2 regions of the Streptomyces sp. NPDC058157 genome follow, and region 2 is predicted to be linked to the other one. Evidence: riboswitches for the same ligand, from Rfam matches in the RefSeq annotation. Region 2 holds a riboswitch; the other holds the start of a gene.
What was found. A riboswitch is a leader RNA that binds a small molecule or an ion and turns the genes downstream of it on or off. The one in region 2 is predicted to bind cobalamin.
Positions count from the first base shown of each region.

Region 1 (7,671 bases), on a different contig from region 2:
TTCACCTCACGTCACCCGCACCGGCACCCGCACCCGCACGGTCACGGGTAGCGGCGCGGGGTCCACGTCACGCGTGACCCGTCGGGCCGCTCGGTCACCTGCGTCTGCGAGGAGCCGATCAGCAGGATCGTCCGCATGTCCACCTCGGACGGCTCCAGTTCGGCCAGCGTGACGATCCGCACCGACTGCTCGGGCCCGCCCACGTCCCGGGCCACGACCACCGGGGTCTGCGGCGCGCGCAGCTCCAGCAGCAGCTCCTTCGCCCGTTCCACCTGCCAGGTCCGGCTGCGCGAGCCGGGGTTGTACAGGGCGAGGACCAGGTCGGCGGCGGCGGCCGCGCGCAGCCGCTCCGCGATGACCTCCCACGGCTTGAGCCGGTCGGAGAGCGAGACGGTGGCGTAGTCGTGGCCCAGCGGGGCCCCGGCCGCGGCGGCCGCCGCGTTGGCCGCCGTCACCCCGGGCAGCACCCGCACCGGCACGTCCGCGTACGCGGCCTGGCCGGCCACCTCCAGGACCGCGGTGGCCATGGCGAAGACCCCGGGGTCGCCGCCGGAGACCACGGCCACCCGCTTGCCGCGCCGGGCGAGGTCGAGGGCGAACTCGGCGCGCTCGGACTCCACCTTGTTGTCGGAGCCGTGCCGCACCTGGCCCGGCTTGACCGGCACCCGGTCCAGGTACGTGGTGTAGCCGACCAGCACCTCGGCGTCGGCCAGCGCCCGCTTCGTCTCAGGGGTCAGCCACAGCGGCCCGGCCGGGCCGGTGCCGACGACCACGACCTCACCGGGGCCGGACGGCACGCTGCCCGGGTTGCCGATCCGGCTGGGCACGACGGCGACGGCGAAGTACGGGACGCTGTCGGGGTCGGTGTCGGCCAGGACGCCGGTCCGCTCGCCCTCCATCGTGGCGCGCTCGACGTAACGGGCCTCCGCGAGGCGTCCGCTGCCCTCCATGGCCCGCCGGACGGCGGGGAAGGTGCGGCCGAGCTTCATGACGACCGCCGAGTCGGTGGCGGCGAGGCGGGCGGTGAGCTCCTCCTCGGGCAGGGTGCCGGGCAGGATCGTCAGCACCTCCTCGCCCTCGACCAGCGGGGTGCCGAGGCGGGCGGCGGCGGCGCTGACCGAGGTGACGCCGGGGACGACCTCGGCCTCGTAGCGGTCCGCGAGCCGCTTGTGCATGTGCATGTACGAGCCGTAGAAGAGCGGGTCGCCCTCCGCGAGCACGGCGACGGTCCGGCCGGCGTCCAGGTGCGCGGCCAGCCGGGCGGCGGAGGCCTCGTAGAACTCCTCCATCGCGCCCTGGTAGCCGCCGGGGTGGTCGGTGGTCTCGGTGGTGACCGGGTAGACCAGCGGTTCCTCGACGTGGTCGGCGCGCAGGTGCTTCGCGGCGATCGAGCGGGCGATGGAACGGCCGTGGCGGGCGCTGTGGTACGCGACCACGTCGGCCTCGGCGATCGCCTCGACGGCCCTCAGGGTCATCAGCGACGGGTCGCCGGGCCCGAGCCCGACCCCGTAGAGCTTGCCCTTGCCGGTGCTGCTGCTCATTCTTCCTCGCTCGCGATCGCGTTGACCGCGGCGGCGGCGATGGCGCTGCCGCCGCGCCGGCCGCGCACGATGAGGTGGTCGAGGCCCGAGGGGTGGGCGGCTAGGGCGTCCTTGGACTCGGCCGCGCCGATGAAGCCGACGGGCACGCCGATGACGGCCGCGGGGCGCGGGGCGCCCTCCTCGATCATCTCCAGCAGCCGGAACAGCGCGGTCGGGGCGTTGCCGACGGCGATCACGGAGTTCTCCAACAGCCCCCGGTCGCGCCAGACTTCGAGGGCGGCGGCGCTGCGGGTGGTGCCCATCTTCGCGGCGAGCGCGGGCACGGCCGGGTCGGAGAGGGTGCAGATCACCTCGTTGTCGGCGGGCAGCCGCTTGCGGGTGACGCCGCTGGCGACCATCTGCACGTCGCACAGGATCGGCGCGCCGGCGTGCAGGGCGGCACGGGCCCGCAGGACCACGTCGGGGGTGTAGCCGAGGTCCTGGGGGAGGTCGGTCATGCCACAGGCGTGAATCATGCGCACCGCGACCTGGGCGACCGAGGCGGGCAGCCCGGAGAGGTCCGCCTCGGCGCGGATCGTGGCAAAGGACTGGCGGTAGATCGCGGCGCCGTCCTTCTCGTACTCGAACACGGTGTACTCGCTCATTTCTTCACTGCGGCTTCGGTTGTGGTGGGGGTGGTGCGTGCGGCCGTGAGGGCGGCCGCCAGATCTGCGTGCGGCACGGGCCGCGCGTCGAGTTCGTAGCCGTCGGGGGTGGCGACGAGGTCCACCCACGCGGTGCCGCGCGGATGCCCGCACCGGCGGGCGCACCCCGACCAGTGCACCGGCAGCTCCGCGGCGGCCTCCTGTACTTCTACGACGGCACGCGCGTCGGCGCGTACGTCCGCGAGGGACTTGGCGCAACCGGGCTTGCCCGTACAGGCCGTGACGGTCCGCCAGGGGGATCCGGGCCGGACGACGAGGCCGGCCGTCTCGATGCGGCCGCCGCTGTCGGCCGCGGCGCGCGGGAGGACGACGCTGCGCCACGGGCTGACGCGCAGCTCGCCGTCGGCGGCTTCGGCCAGCACCCGCCACTGCGCGGCGCCGACCCGCCCGAGCGGGGGCAGCACGCACAGCCCGGCCGCGCCCACGCGCCCCGGCCGGGGCGGCTCGGCGTACGGCCACGCCACCGCGGGCACGCGGACGGCCGCGATCCCCGCCTCGGCCAGCCGTCGCACGAACTCCCCCGCATCCAGCGCGTGTTCACCGGGCAGCTCGGCGACCCGCCAGGGCCGGGTCCCGGCCGCGCCGGCGGCGTCGAGGAAGTACTCGGCGGCCAGCAGCGCAGCGGAGGCCGCATCGCCCCCGCCGACCCCGACGGCGTCGGCAGCACCCCCGAGCCGCACCAGCACCTGCCAGCCGGGGCCAGCACCGCTCACGGGGCCGGCACCGCTCACGGGGCCGGCGCCGTACGCAGGGCCGCCTCCGCGGCCCGGTCGCGGGCCGGCACCGACAGAGGGGCCAGGGCCGTCACCGGCGCCGGGGCGGGCGTCGCCGGGACCGGGGCAGGCGTCGCCGGGGCCGTCACCGCCGGAACCACGGCCGGGGCGAGCGTCGTCGGCGCCGGGGCGGGCGTCGCCCGGGCCGCGGCCGGGGCCGTCCTGGCCCTCGCGGCCTTCTCCGCCCGCGGGACCGGTACCTTCCCGGCCCTCCTCGCCGTCCGCGCCCGCGGCCATCACGGTCACGTCCGGGTCGAGGGCGGCCACGTCCCCGCGTCCGTCGTCGAGGGCGAACAGGAACCGCCCGGACAGGTCCGCGGCCCGCGCACTGGCGCACAGCAGCCGGTCGAGTTCCCGGACCCAGCCGACGACTTGGGCCCCGGCCGCCGGGGTGGCCACGATGTTGCGCACCCGCTCGTGGCCGGGCGCAGGCAGCAGCCCGGCGGCGTCCAGCAGCTCCGCGAGCCCGCCGCCGCACCCGTCGGCGAGGCCGCGCAGCTGGACGTTGCCGCGGGAGGTGAGTTCCAGGTGCCCGTCGCCGAACCGCTCGGCGGCGTCCGCGAGCGCGAGGGCCTGCCGGGTGGTGAGCAGCCCGCCGGGGATCCGGACGCGCGCGAGGTACCCGTCGTCGGCGGCGTGCAGCCGCAGCGCGCCGGGGCAGGCGTCGCCGCGTTCACGTATGACGGGTTCGTCCCGCGATGCGGCGGAAGGTGGCTGGGGCGGCATGGCCGCGAGCATACCCACGATTCCCCACCCCCGACCTGTGTCCGTCGCCACCCCGACCGGGGGCTCCCGCTCCGACGCACCCCGCGCCCCACCAGCGGCACCCCACGGACCACGCCGGCCGATTCCAGCCCCGCCGGCGCTTGAGGCGCGGAGTCTGGGGCGGAGCCCCTGGGCCACCTCCCAGCGGCAGCCGGGGGAGAAACGGCGAAGGGGCGGGGCGGGGAGAGGCTCCGCGCAGCGGCCCCGCCCCCGCACCCGCCCCCCACGTTTGCGGCGCAACCCCAAGGGCAGAGCTCCGGCAGCGGTGCCGCACCCGACCGACCCCACCTCCCGGCCAGGGAAAAGGCCACCTAAGATGACCTTCCGGCGGACCACTCGGCCCGTCACCGCCGAGGACGGCGACATGGGAGGAAGCCCGGTGCGATTCCGGCGCGGTCCCGCCACTGTGAGCCCCGCGGAGCGATCCGCGGGGTGAGTCAGGAACTCCCGCTGTCCTCACTGCCCGGGGCGCGGAAACCCCGAGGAAGGCCTGCCGCCGCATGATCCTGCTGCTGTCGACGTCCGACACCGATCTGCTCAGCGCCCGCGCCGCGAACATCGCCGGCGGCCCCGTGCCGTACCGGTTCGCGAACCCCTCCCGCCTCCCCCTCGACGACCTCCCCGGCCTCCTCGACGGCGCCGAGCTGGTCGTCGTGCGCCTCCTCGGCGGCCTGCGCGCCTGGCAGGACGGCCTCGACGTGCTCCTCGCCGCCGACCAGACCCGCCCCGTGGTGGTCCTGACCGGCGAACAGGCCCCGGACGCCCAGCTGATGGAGGCCTCCACGGTCCCGATCGGCATCGCCGCCGAGGCCCACCGCTACCTCGCGCACGGCGGCCCGGCCAACCTCGACCAGCTGGCCCGGTTCCTCTCCGACACGGTCCTGCTCACCGGCCACGGCTTCGAGCCCCCGGCCGCCTCCCCCACCTGGGGCCCCCTGGAGCGCCCCGCCACGGAGGCGACCGGCCCCCAGGTCGCGGTGCTCTACTACCGCGCCCACCAGATGAGCGGCAACACCGCCTTCGTGCACGCCCTCTGCGACGCCGTCGAGGCCAAGGGCGGCCGCCCGCTCCCCCTCTACGTCTCCTCCCTGCGCACCCCGGAGCCGGAGCTCCTCGACGCCCTGGCCTCCGCCGACGCCATCGTCACCACCGTCCTCGCCGCCGGCGGCACCCGACCCGCCACCGCCTCCGCGGGCGGGGACGACGAGTCCTGGGACGCGGGCGCCCTGGCCGGTCTCGGCGTGCCGATCCTCCAGGCCCTGTGCCTGACGGGCTCCCGCAGCACCTGGGAGGAGAACGACGAGGGCCTCTCCCCCCTCGACGCCGCCACGCAGGTCGCCGTGCCCGAGTTCGACGGCCGCCTCATCACCGTCCCGTTCTCCTTCAAGGAGATCGACGAGGACGGCCTGCCCGCCTACGTCGCCGACGCCGAGCGCGCCGCCCGCGTGGCCGGCATCGCCGTGCGCCACGCCCGCCTGCGCCACATCGAGCGCGCCGACAAGCGCGTCGCCCTCGTCCTCTCCGCGTACCCCACCAAGCACTCCCGCATCGGCAACGCGGTCGGCCTGGACACCCCGGCCAGCGCGGTGGAACTCCTGCGCACCCTCATCGCGGCCGGCTACGACTTCGGCCCCACCGCCGACATCCCGGGCCTGGTCTCGGGTGACGGCGACGAGCTGATCCGCGCCCTGATCGAGGCCGGCGGCCACGACCAGGACTGGCTCACCGAGGAGCAGCTGGCCCGCAACCCGGTCCGCATCCCGGCGGCCGACTACAAGCGCTGGTTCGCCGAGCTCCCCGCGGACCTGCGCGAGAGCGTCGAGGAACACTGGGGCGAGGCCCCCGGCAACATGTTCGTCGACCGCTCCGCCAACCCCGAGGGCGACATCGTCCTCGCCGCCCTGCGCCGCGGGAACCTCCTCATCCTGATCCAGCCGCCGCGCGGCTTCGGCGAGAACCCGATCGCGATCTACCACGACCCGGACCTGCCGCCCTCGCACCACTACCTGGCCGCGTACCGCTGGATCCAGGCGGCGGCGCAGGACGGCGGCTTCGGCGCCGACGCGATGATCCACCTGGGCAAGCACGGCAACCTCGAATGGCTGCCCGGCAAGAACGCCGGCCTGTCCGCCTCCTGCGCACCCGACGCCGCGCTCGGCGACCTCCCCCTCGTCTACCCCTTCCTGGTCAACGACCCGGGCGAGGGCACCCAGGCCAAGCGCCGGGTGCACGCCACCCTGGTCGACCACCTGGTCCCGCCGATGGCCCGCGCCGAGTCGTACGGCGACATCGCCCGCCTGGAGCAGCACCTGGACGAGTACGCCCAGATCAGCTCCATGGACCCGTCGAAGCTCCCCGCCATCCGCGCCCAGATCTGGACCCTGATCCAGGCGGCGAAGCTCGACCACGACCTCGGCCTGGAGGAGCGCCCCGACGACGACGGCTTCGACGACTTCCTGCTCCACGTCGACGGCTGGCTGTGCGAGGTCAAGGACGCCCAGATCCGCGACGGCCTGCACGTCCTGGGCGGCGCCCCGACCGGCGAGGCCCGGGTCAACCTGGTCCTCTCCATCCTCCGCGCCCGCCAGATCTGGGGCGGCACCTCCGCCCTCCCGGGCCTGCGCGAGGCCCTCGGCCTGGACGAGTCGGCCGCCACCCGCACCGCGGCGGACACGATCGAGGAGACGGCCCGCACCCTGGTCCAGGCGATGGAGGACGCGAACTGGTCCCCCGACGCGGTCGCCCCCGTCGCGGCGGGCCACCCGGCAGCCGTCCGCGACATCCTCACCTTCGCGGCGAACGAGGTCGTGCCCCGTCTGGCCGGCACAACGGACGAGATCGCGCACGTGGTCCGTGCCCTGGACGGCGGCTTCGTCCCGGCCGGCCCGTCGGGCTCGCCCCTCCGCGGCCTGGTCAACGTCCTCCCGACGGGCCGCAACTTCTACTCGGTCGACCCGAAGGCCGTCCCCTCCCGCCTCGCCTGGGAGACCGGTCAGGCCCTGGCCGACTCCCTGCTGGCCCGCTACCGCGCGGACCACGAGGACGAATGGCCCGCCTCGGTCGGCCTGTCCCTCTGGGGCACCAGTGCCATGCGCACGGCCGGCGACGACGTGGCCGAAGCCCTGGCCCTCCTCGGCGTCCGCCCGGTCTGGGACGAGGCCTCGCGCCGCGTCACGGGCATCGAGGCGATTCCCCTGTCGGAACTGAACCGCCCCCGCATCGACGTGACCCTCCGCATCTCGGGCTTCTTCCGCGACGCGTTCCCGCACGTCATCGGCCTCCTCGACGACGCGGTCCGCCTGGCGGCCTCCCTGGACGAACCGGCGGAATCGAACTTCATCCGAGCCCACGCCCAGGCCGACCTCGCCACCCACGGCGACGAACGCAAGGCCACCACCCGCATCTTCGGCTCCCGCCCGGGCACCTACGGCGCGGGCATCCTCCAGCTGATCGACTCCCGCGACTGGCGCACCGACGCCGACCTCGCGGAGGTCTACACGGTCTGGGGCGGCTACGCGTACGGCCGCGGCCTCGAAGGACGGCCCGCCCGTACCGAGATGGAGACGGCGTACAAGCGGATCACCGTCGCCGCGAAGAACACCGACACCCGCGAACACGACATCGCCGACTCGGACGACTACTTCCAGTACCACGGCGGCATGGTGGCCACGGTCCGCGCCCTGCGCGGCACGGCCCCCGAGGCCTACATCGGCGACTCCACCCGCCCGGAGACGGTCAAGACCCGCACCCTCGTCGAGGAGACGAGCCGCGTCTTCCGCGCCCGCGTCGTCAACCCCAAGTGGATCGAGGCGATGCGCCGCCACGGCTACAAGGGCGCCTTCGAACTCGCGGCGACGGTCGACTACCTCTTCGGCTACGACGCCACGA
Region 1 covers NZ_JBHVUQ010000031.1:13,447-21,117, forward strand. Annotated here, with positions in the region: gene ACFVXK_RS10835 (precorrin-2 C(20)-methyltransferase) at 42-1,541, opposite strand; gene ACFVXK_RS10840 (precorrin-8X methylmutase) at 1,538-2,185, opposite strand; gene ACFVXK_RS10845 (nitrite reductase) at 2,182-3,744, opposite strand; cobalamin riboswitch at 4,094-4,251, shown strand; gene cobN (cobaltochelatase subunit CobN) at 4,284-7,671, shown strand, end outside.
Region 1: another riboswitch for cobalamin. It lies ahead of cobN (cobaltochelatase subunit CobN); the one in region 2 lies ahead of ACFVXK_RS26030 (CoA-acylating methylmalonate-semialdehyde dehydrogenase).

Region 2 (7,671 bases):
TGGTGGAGCAGTCGATGAACAGGGTGCCGGGCCGGGCCGCGGCCAGCAGGCCCTGCTCTCGGTAGAGGGCCAGGACGTGGCGGCCGGCCGGCAGCATGGTGATGACCACGTCGGCCTCCGCGGCCGCTTCGGCGGCGGAGGCGGCGGGCTCGACACCGCCGCTGCCTGCGGCGGCCAGCAGGCCGGGGACGAGGTCGAAGCCGAGGACGCGGTGTCCGGCCCTGACGAGGTTGGCCGCCATGGGGCCGCCCATGTGGCCGAGCCCGATGAACGCGACGGTGCTGCTCACCAGACGACCTCCTGCGACGAAGCGGTCCCGACGCGTAGGAGCCGGAGTTCGTGCGCGTCGAGCGGGGCGAAGTACCGGTCCACGGCGCCGGGGCCGACCTCTTCCAGCGTGGCGGGGGACCAGCGCGGGTTGCGGTCCTTGTCGACGACCTGGGCGCGGATGCCCTCGACCAGGTCGGGGGAGGAGAGCGCCGCGCAGGAGACGCGGTACTCCTGTTCCAGGACGCGTTCCAGGGGCCCGAGCTGCCGGGCCCGGCGCAGCGCGGCCAGGGTGACCTTGACGGCCGTGGGGGACTTGGACAGCAGGGTGTCCGCGGCGGCCTTCGCGGCGGGTACGTCCGAGGACCGCAGGCGCGCGACGATCTCCTCGGCGCTGTCGGCGGCGTAGCAGTGGTCGATCCACTCGCGCGAGGTGCTCAGATCGCCGGACGGCGGCCGTCCCACGTGGCGTTCGAGTACGGAGTGCACGGAGTCCGAGGCCAGTTCGCGGGCGAGCGCGGGCAGGGCGGCCGAGGGGACGAAGTGGTCGGCGAGCCCGCACAGCAGCGCGTCGGCCGCGCCGACGGGCGCCCCGGTCAGGGCCAGGTGGGTGCCGAGTTCCCCCGGGGCCAGGGCGAGGAGGTACGTACCGCCGACGTCGGGGACGAAGCCGATGCCGGTCTCCGGCATGGCGACCTTGGACCGTTCGGTGACGATGCGGACGCTGCCGTGGGCGGAGACGCCGACGCCGCCGCCCATGACGATGCCGTCCATGAGGGCGACGTACGGCTTGGGGTAGCGGGCGATCAGGGCGTTGAGCCGGTACTCGTCGCGCCAGAAGTCCGCCGAGGCGGTGCCGCCGGTGCGGGCGTCCTCGTGGATGGCGCGGATGTCCCCGCCCGCGCACAGGCCGCGCTCGCCGGCGCCTTCGATGACGACGAGCTCGATGGCGGGGTCGTGCGCCCAGGTCGCGAGGGCCTGCTCGATGCGGAGCACCATGGGGTGGCTCAGGGCGTTCAGCGCTTCGGGGCGGTTGAGGGTGACGTATCCGGCGTGGCCCTCGGTGCGGAGGAGGACGTGGTCTTCGGCGTGGGCCGGGGAGTGGGCCGGGGAGTGGGCCGGGGCGTGGCCCGGTTCGGTTCGGTTGGTCATCGCAGGGTCTCCGTCAGTCCGCGCGCGACGATGACGCGCATGACTTCGTTGGTGCCTTCCAGGATCTGGTGGACCCGCAGGTCGCGGACGATCTTCTCGATGCCGTACTCGCTCAGGTAGCCGTAGCCGCCGTGCAGTTGCAGGGCGGCGTCGGCGACTGCGTAGCCGGTGTCGGTGGCGAACCGCTTGGCCATCGCGCACAGGCGCGGGGCCAGTGGATCCCCGCTGTCCAGGGCCTCGGCGGCCTGCCGGACCAGGGCCCGGGCGGCGGCCAGTTCGGTGGCCATGTCGGCGAGCCGGAACTGGAGCGCCTGGGCGTCCAGGAGACGGCTGCCGAAGGCCTCGCGGGTGGCGAGGTAGGACAGGCTGCGGTCCAGGGCGCTCTGCGCGCCGCCCAGTGAGCAGGCGGCGATGCCGAGGCGGCCGCCGTTGAGGCCGTTCATGGCGATGCGGAAGCCGTCGCCCTCGGAGCCGAGGCGCCGGTCGGCGGGGACGCGGACGCCGTCGAGGACCACCTGGCGGGTGGGCTGGGCGTTCCAGCCCATCTTCCGTTCGTTGGGGCCGAACGAGACGCCCGGGTCGTCGCGTTCGACGACGAAGGCGGAGATCCCGGCGGGTCCCGGCTCGCCGGTCCTTGCCATGACGACGTAGACGCCGGCCGCTCCGGCGCCGGAGATGAACTGCTTGACGCCGGTCAGGACGTAGTGGTCGCCCTGCCGTTCGGCGCGGGTGCGCAGGGCGGCGGCGTCGGAGCCGGCGCCCGGTTCGGTGAGGCAGTAGCTGCCCAGGGTCGCGGCGGAGCAGAGGCCGGGCAGCCAGCGGGCGCGCTGGGCGGCGTCGCCGTAGCGGTCGATCATCCAGCCGACCATGTTGTGGATGGAGAGGTAGGCGGCGATGGAGGGGCAGCCGGTGGCGAGGCTCTCGAAGACGAGGACGCCGTCGGCGCGTGACAGTCCCGAACCGCCGTGCTCCTCGCGGACGTAGACCCCGCCGAGCCCGAGCGCGGCGGCCCGGCGGATGACGTCGACGGGGAAGTGCTTGTCCTGGTCCCAGGCCACGGCATGCGGGGCCAACTGCTCCTGGGCGAAGTCGAGGGTGACCTCGGCGAGGGCGAGCTGGTCCTCGGTGAGGGTGGTGGTCACGGCGCTCACCCCATCGTCGGGATGGTGAAGCTCGCGCCCTCCTTGACCCCGGAGGGCCAGCGCGAGGTGACGGTCTTGGTACGGGTGTAGAAGCGGATCGAGTCCGGCCCGTGCTGGTTGAGGTCGCCGAAGCCGGACTTCTTCCAGCCGCCGAACGTGTGGTACGCGACCGGCACCGGGATCGGGACGTTGACGCCGACCATGCCGGTGTTGACCCGGCGGGTGAACTCGCGGGCGGTGTCCCCGTCCCGGGTGAAGATCGCGACGCCGTTGCCGAAGGGGTGCTCGCTCGGCAGGCGCAGCGCCTCCTCGAAGTCGGCGGCGCGGACCACCGACAGGACGGGGCCGAAGATCTCCTCGCGGTGGATGCGCATCTGCGGGGAGACCCGGTCGAAGAGCGAGGCTCCCGCGAAATAGCCGTTCTCGTGCCCGTCCAGGGTGAACCCGCGCCCGTCGACGACGAGTTCGGCGCCCTCGTTGACGCCGATGTCGACATAGCGGCGCACCCGGTCGAGGGCGTCGCGGCTGACCAGGGGACCGAAGTCGGCGTCGGGGTCGTCCGAGCGCCCGATCTTCAGGGTCGCGATCCGGTCCTTGAGCGCCGCCACCAGCCGGTCGGCGGTCTCCTCGCCCACGGGGACGGCCACGGAGATCGCCATGCAGCGTTCGCCCGCCGAGCCGTAGCCGGCGCCGATCAGGGCGTCGACGGCCTGGTCGAGGTCGGCGTCCGGCATCACGATCATGTGGTTCTTGGCCCCGCCGAAGCACTGGGCGCGCTTGCCGTGCGCGGCGGCGGTGGCGTAGATGTGCGCGGCGATCGGCGTGGAGCCGACGAAGCCCAGGGCCTGGACGCGGGGGTCCTCGAGGAGGGTGTCGACGGCTTCCTTGCCGCCGTTGACCACGTTGAGGACGCCCGGCGGCAAGCCGGCTTCCAGGAACAGCTCCGCGAGGCGCAGCGGTACGGAGGGATCGCGCTCGGACGGCTTGAGGATGAACGCGTTCCCGCAGGCCAGAGCGGGTGCGGCTTGCCACAGCGGGATCATGGCGGGGAAGTTGAACGGGGTGATGCCGGCGACGACGCCGAGGGGGCTGCGCAGGGAGTGCACGTCGATGCCGGTGCCGGCGTTGTCGGTGAACTCCCCCTTGAGAAGGTGGGGGATGCCTGCGGCGAACTCGACTACCTCCAGGCCGCGTTGCAGGTCGCCGTGGGCGTCGGCGACGGTCTTGCCGTGCTCGGCGGACAGCAGCCGCGCGAGGCTGTCGCGCTCGCCTTCGACGAGCTGGAGGAAGCGCAGCAGCACGCGGGCCCGGCGCTGCGGGTTCCACTGCCCCCATTCCGCCTGCGCCTCTTCGGCGTTGGCGATCGCCGCCTCGGTGTCGGCTCGTCCCGCGAGCGGGACCCGGGCCTGGACGGTGCCGGTGTTGGGGTCGTACACGTCGGCGAAGAGGCCGGAGGTTCCGGTGGTGTGCTTCCCGCCGATGAAATGGGTGAGTTCACGGACCATGGGTGCCTGCTCTCGTCAGGTTGGATCCGGGGATGGCACGGCACGCCGACGGACCGCACCCGGGTGGGGGTGCGCCGCGGGGGAAAGCCGTGAGAACTACGAGCGCGCGAAATCGGTGTGTGCGCGCTCCGCCGGATCACCAGGGTCGTGGGTACAAACCGGTGCCATGCGTGTCTGCTCCATCCTCGTGGACAACACGGAACATCCGCGGCCGGTATCCTGACTCCCGGATCCCCGCGCGCCGCCCGCCTTCCCGACAGACCTCGTCAGTGGCGTGTGGATGGCAGCACACTCCCCGGTCACAGTGGCGGGACCGTGCCGGTTTCTCACCGGCTTCCCTGCACCGCGGACCTTGTGCCACGAACATATAGTTGGACGTCCTAGTAAGTCCAGAGCCGACGCTCGGGCGGGCCTGGAGCCGACGTGTGCGCAGATCGCTCAGTCCTGGTCGGTCCGAAGGCGCTGCCGTTCTCGTCCACCGCAAGGGCGCGGCCCAGCGGCGGGACCGCCCGCTGGGGGCAGCTCAGGCGGAAGGTCTTGCCGCCGCTGGTGGAGGTTGTCTCGTCGCGCCACACCAGCCGCGAGACGGTGGAGGCGTCCGCCTGCGACACCCTGGGCAAGACGGTCATCCGCTCCCAGGACCGGGCGGGATTCGTCTGCGGAGGGTGCAGGCGGGCCTGCTGGGCCGCAAGATCGGCCGGGGGTTCCACCCCTACGACCGGGACTGCCGAGGGACCCGGTGGAGCGGCCGGGTGCCTGGCCGGGATGCCGTGCGGCGGTGGTGCGTCAGCTCTGGGCGGGGGCCTCGCCCGCCTGGTCGGTGGCGGCGTCGGCGGCGGCCGCCTTCTCACGCATCTTCCGCACCAGCTCCGCCTTGCGGTCGGCGGCGCCCTGGCGGTCCAGGTTGCGGTGCGGACCGTTGTTCTGCCGTTCGGCGCGGGACTGCCTCTTGCGCTGGCCGCCGCCCTGGCCCACGGGGTTGTTGATGTTCTTGCTGTCGGTCACGGGTTCTCCCGGTGGTGATGTGCAGTGATCTGTGGATTCATCGGTGGGGGGACGGGCGCGGCGACGTGGAAGGGCGTCAGCAGGGGCCCGTCAGGCCCTCACTCGAAAATCGGTGTCTGGAAGAACATGACAACGACGTTACCCGGTTTCGCGGGCCCCGCGGCCACCGGACCGGGTTCCCGCGGCAGGGCTCCCGCCGGCACGGCGTAGCCGTCGCGCCGGGAACGGCGGCCCGGTCCGGCGCCCTCAGCCCGACTGCGGCCGGGCCGCGGCGCCGTCCCCGGACTCCGGTCCGGTGACGGTGATGGCCCCCGACGGACACACCCCGGCGGCCATCCGCGCGGCCGCGAGCAGGGCGGCGTCCGGTGCGGTCCGCAGCAGGACCACCAGGCCGTCGTCGGGATCCTGGTCGAACACGCCGGGGGCGGTCATGGCGCACATCCCGGCGCCGATGCAGCGTGCGCGGTCGACGTCCAGGCGGGCCGGGTTCACCGCGGGTCCCAGGTGACCGGCAGGCTCTTGACGCCGTAGATGTCGGCGGTCTCCGGGCGCAGCCGGACCTCGTCGGCCGGTACGGCCAGGCGCAGCGTCGGGAAGCGGTCCAGCAGCGCGCGGAACGCCACCCGCATCTCGACGCGGGCCAGTTGCTGGCCCAGGCACTGGTGGATGCCGTGGCTGAAGGCCAGGTGGCCGTCGTACGGGCGCCGGATGTCGAGCGCGTCCGGGTCGGTGAAGCGGGCGGGGTCGCGGTTGGCGGTGTTGAACGACAGCACGACCGTCGTGCCGGCCTCGATGGTGTGGCCGCCCACCTCGACGTCCTCCAGCGCCGTGCGGTGGAAGGTCTTGGCGACGCTCAGGTAGCGCAGCAGCTCCTCCACCGCCCCGTCGGTGAGCGAGGGGTCGGCGCGCAGGGCGGCCAGCTGCTCCGGGTTGCTCAGCAGGGCGAACGTGCCGAGGGAGAGCATGTTCGCGGTGGTGTCGAAGCCGGCCGCCAGCAGGATGAGGCTGATCCCCTTGAGCTCCTCGTCCGTCAGATCGCTGTCGGTGAGCTCGCTCAGCACGTCGTCGGTGGGGTGGGCCCGCTTCGCCGCCACCAGGCGCGCGAGGTACTCCTGGGTGGCGGTGTAGGCGGCGATCAGCTCCTCGTCGCCGACCTCCCCGCCCATGAACGCGTCGATCTGCTCCTGGAAGGAGGCGCGGTCCTCGTAGGGCACGCCGAGGATCTCGCAGATCACGATGGTGGGGATGGGCTTGGCGAACGCGGTCACCAGGTCGGCCGAGGGACCCGCCGCCTCCATGGCGTCCAGGCACTCGGCGGTGATCTGCCCGATGCGCTCGGTCAGCATCCGCATCCGCCGCACGGTGAACTTCCCCACCAGGGGCTTGCGGTAGCGGCCGTGCTGCGGCTCGTCCATCAGGAGGAACTCGCCGGGCGGGGCCGCGGGGAGCTCGAAGTCGACGATGTTCATCAGCTCCTTGCGCGAGCTGAAGCGGGGGTCCGCCAGCACCGACCGCACCAGGTCGTACCCGGTGATCAGCCAGCCGGGCTTCCCGCCGACGTGGGTGAAGCGGCTGATGGGACCGTGCCGCTGGGCCTCGCTCAGCTCGGCCGGCGGGTCGAAGGGGCACCCGGACCGGCGTTCCGTCGGCATCGCCTCGACCGTGTGCGGGGACTCGCTCATGACGCTTTCCTCATCTCGCGATATGACGCGTTTTCTGTCCCTCGAAAGCTACGTTGCATTCATCATGCAGTCAACGGATTGCATGCATATGTGCAGGTGAATGGCGGTAAATTGATGCAATGGCCCTGTCGTCGAATGCAACGGTGCGTTGCAATGGATGGTGGTGAAGGCAATGGGCGGGCGGGTCGGTCAGCCGGTCGGTCGGTCGGCCGGTCAGGCGTCGAGGGCGGTGATGATCTCGTCCGTGGTCCCGATCCGGCCGAGGCGGGGGAAGATCTTGCCGAAGGTGTGGGCGTGGGAATCGGCGTCGGTGTCGGTGGTGGCGTCCTCGGCGAAGGTCAGCTCGTAGCTGTGCTCCCAGGCCGAGCGGGCGGTGGATTCCACTCCGATGCTGGTCGAGATGCCGCCCAGCACGATCCCCGTGACCCCGCGGCGCCGCAGTTGCAGGTCGAGCTCGGTGCCGGTGAACGCGCCCCAGTGGCGCTTGGTGACCACGATGTCGCCGTCGCCGACGAGCCCGGGCGGGAACACGGAGAACTCGGCCGGCGGGGCGGCGGTGGGCCCGGGACGTTCGGCGCGGCCGCGGGGCAGGTCACCGCCGTCGGGGGACCAGGCCACCCTGACCAGTACGACCGGGAGCCGGCGGGCGCGGAAGGCCTCGGCGAGCCGGATCCCCTGCGCCAGGATCCGGTCGGCGGGGGTGGCGGTGGGCAGGGCCAGGATGCCCTGCTGGAGGTCGATCAGGACCAGGGCGGTGGTGCGGTCGAGGCTGAGGTCGGACATGGGTGGCTCCTCGGTGGTTCGGCTCCCGGCGGCGGTCCGCCGGGGCGTGGGGTGCGGGGCGGCCTCGCCGTGGCGCCGGTGACGCGGGGGATCAGTCCTCGGCCAGCCGCCGCAGCAGGGCGGCCGCTTCGGCGA
Region 2 covers NZ_JBHVUQ010000120.1:14,470-22,140, reverse strand. Annotated here, with positions in the region: gene mmsB (3-hydroxyisobutyrate dehydrogenase) at 1-289, opposite strand, end outside; gene ACFVXK_RS26040 (enoyl-CoA hydratase/isomerase family protein) at 286-1,419, opposite strand; gene ACFVXK_RS26035 (acyl-CoA dehydrogenase family protein) at 1,416-2,570, opposite strand; gene ACFVXK_RS26030 (CoA-acylating methylmalonate-semialdehyde dehydrogenase) at 2,567-4,066, opposite strand; cobalamin riboswitch at 4,258-4,443, opposite strand; partial or broken gene ACFVXK_RS26025 (3-hydroxybutyryl-CoA dehydrogenase) at 4,610-4,723, shown strand; gene ACFVXK_RS26020 (DUF6243 family protein) at 4,853-5,071, opposite strand; gene ACFVXK_RS26015 (ferredoxin) at 5,318-5,563, opposite strand; gene ACFVXK_RS26010 (cytochrome P450) at 5,560-6,753, opposite strand; gene ACFVXK_RS26005 (hydrolase) at 6,967-7,536, opposite strand; gene ACFVXK_RS26000 (MarR family winged helix-turn-helix transcriptional regulator) at 7,628-7,671, opposite strand, start outside.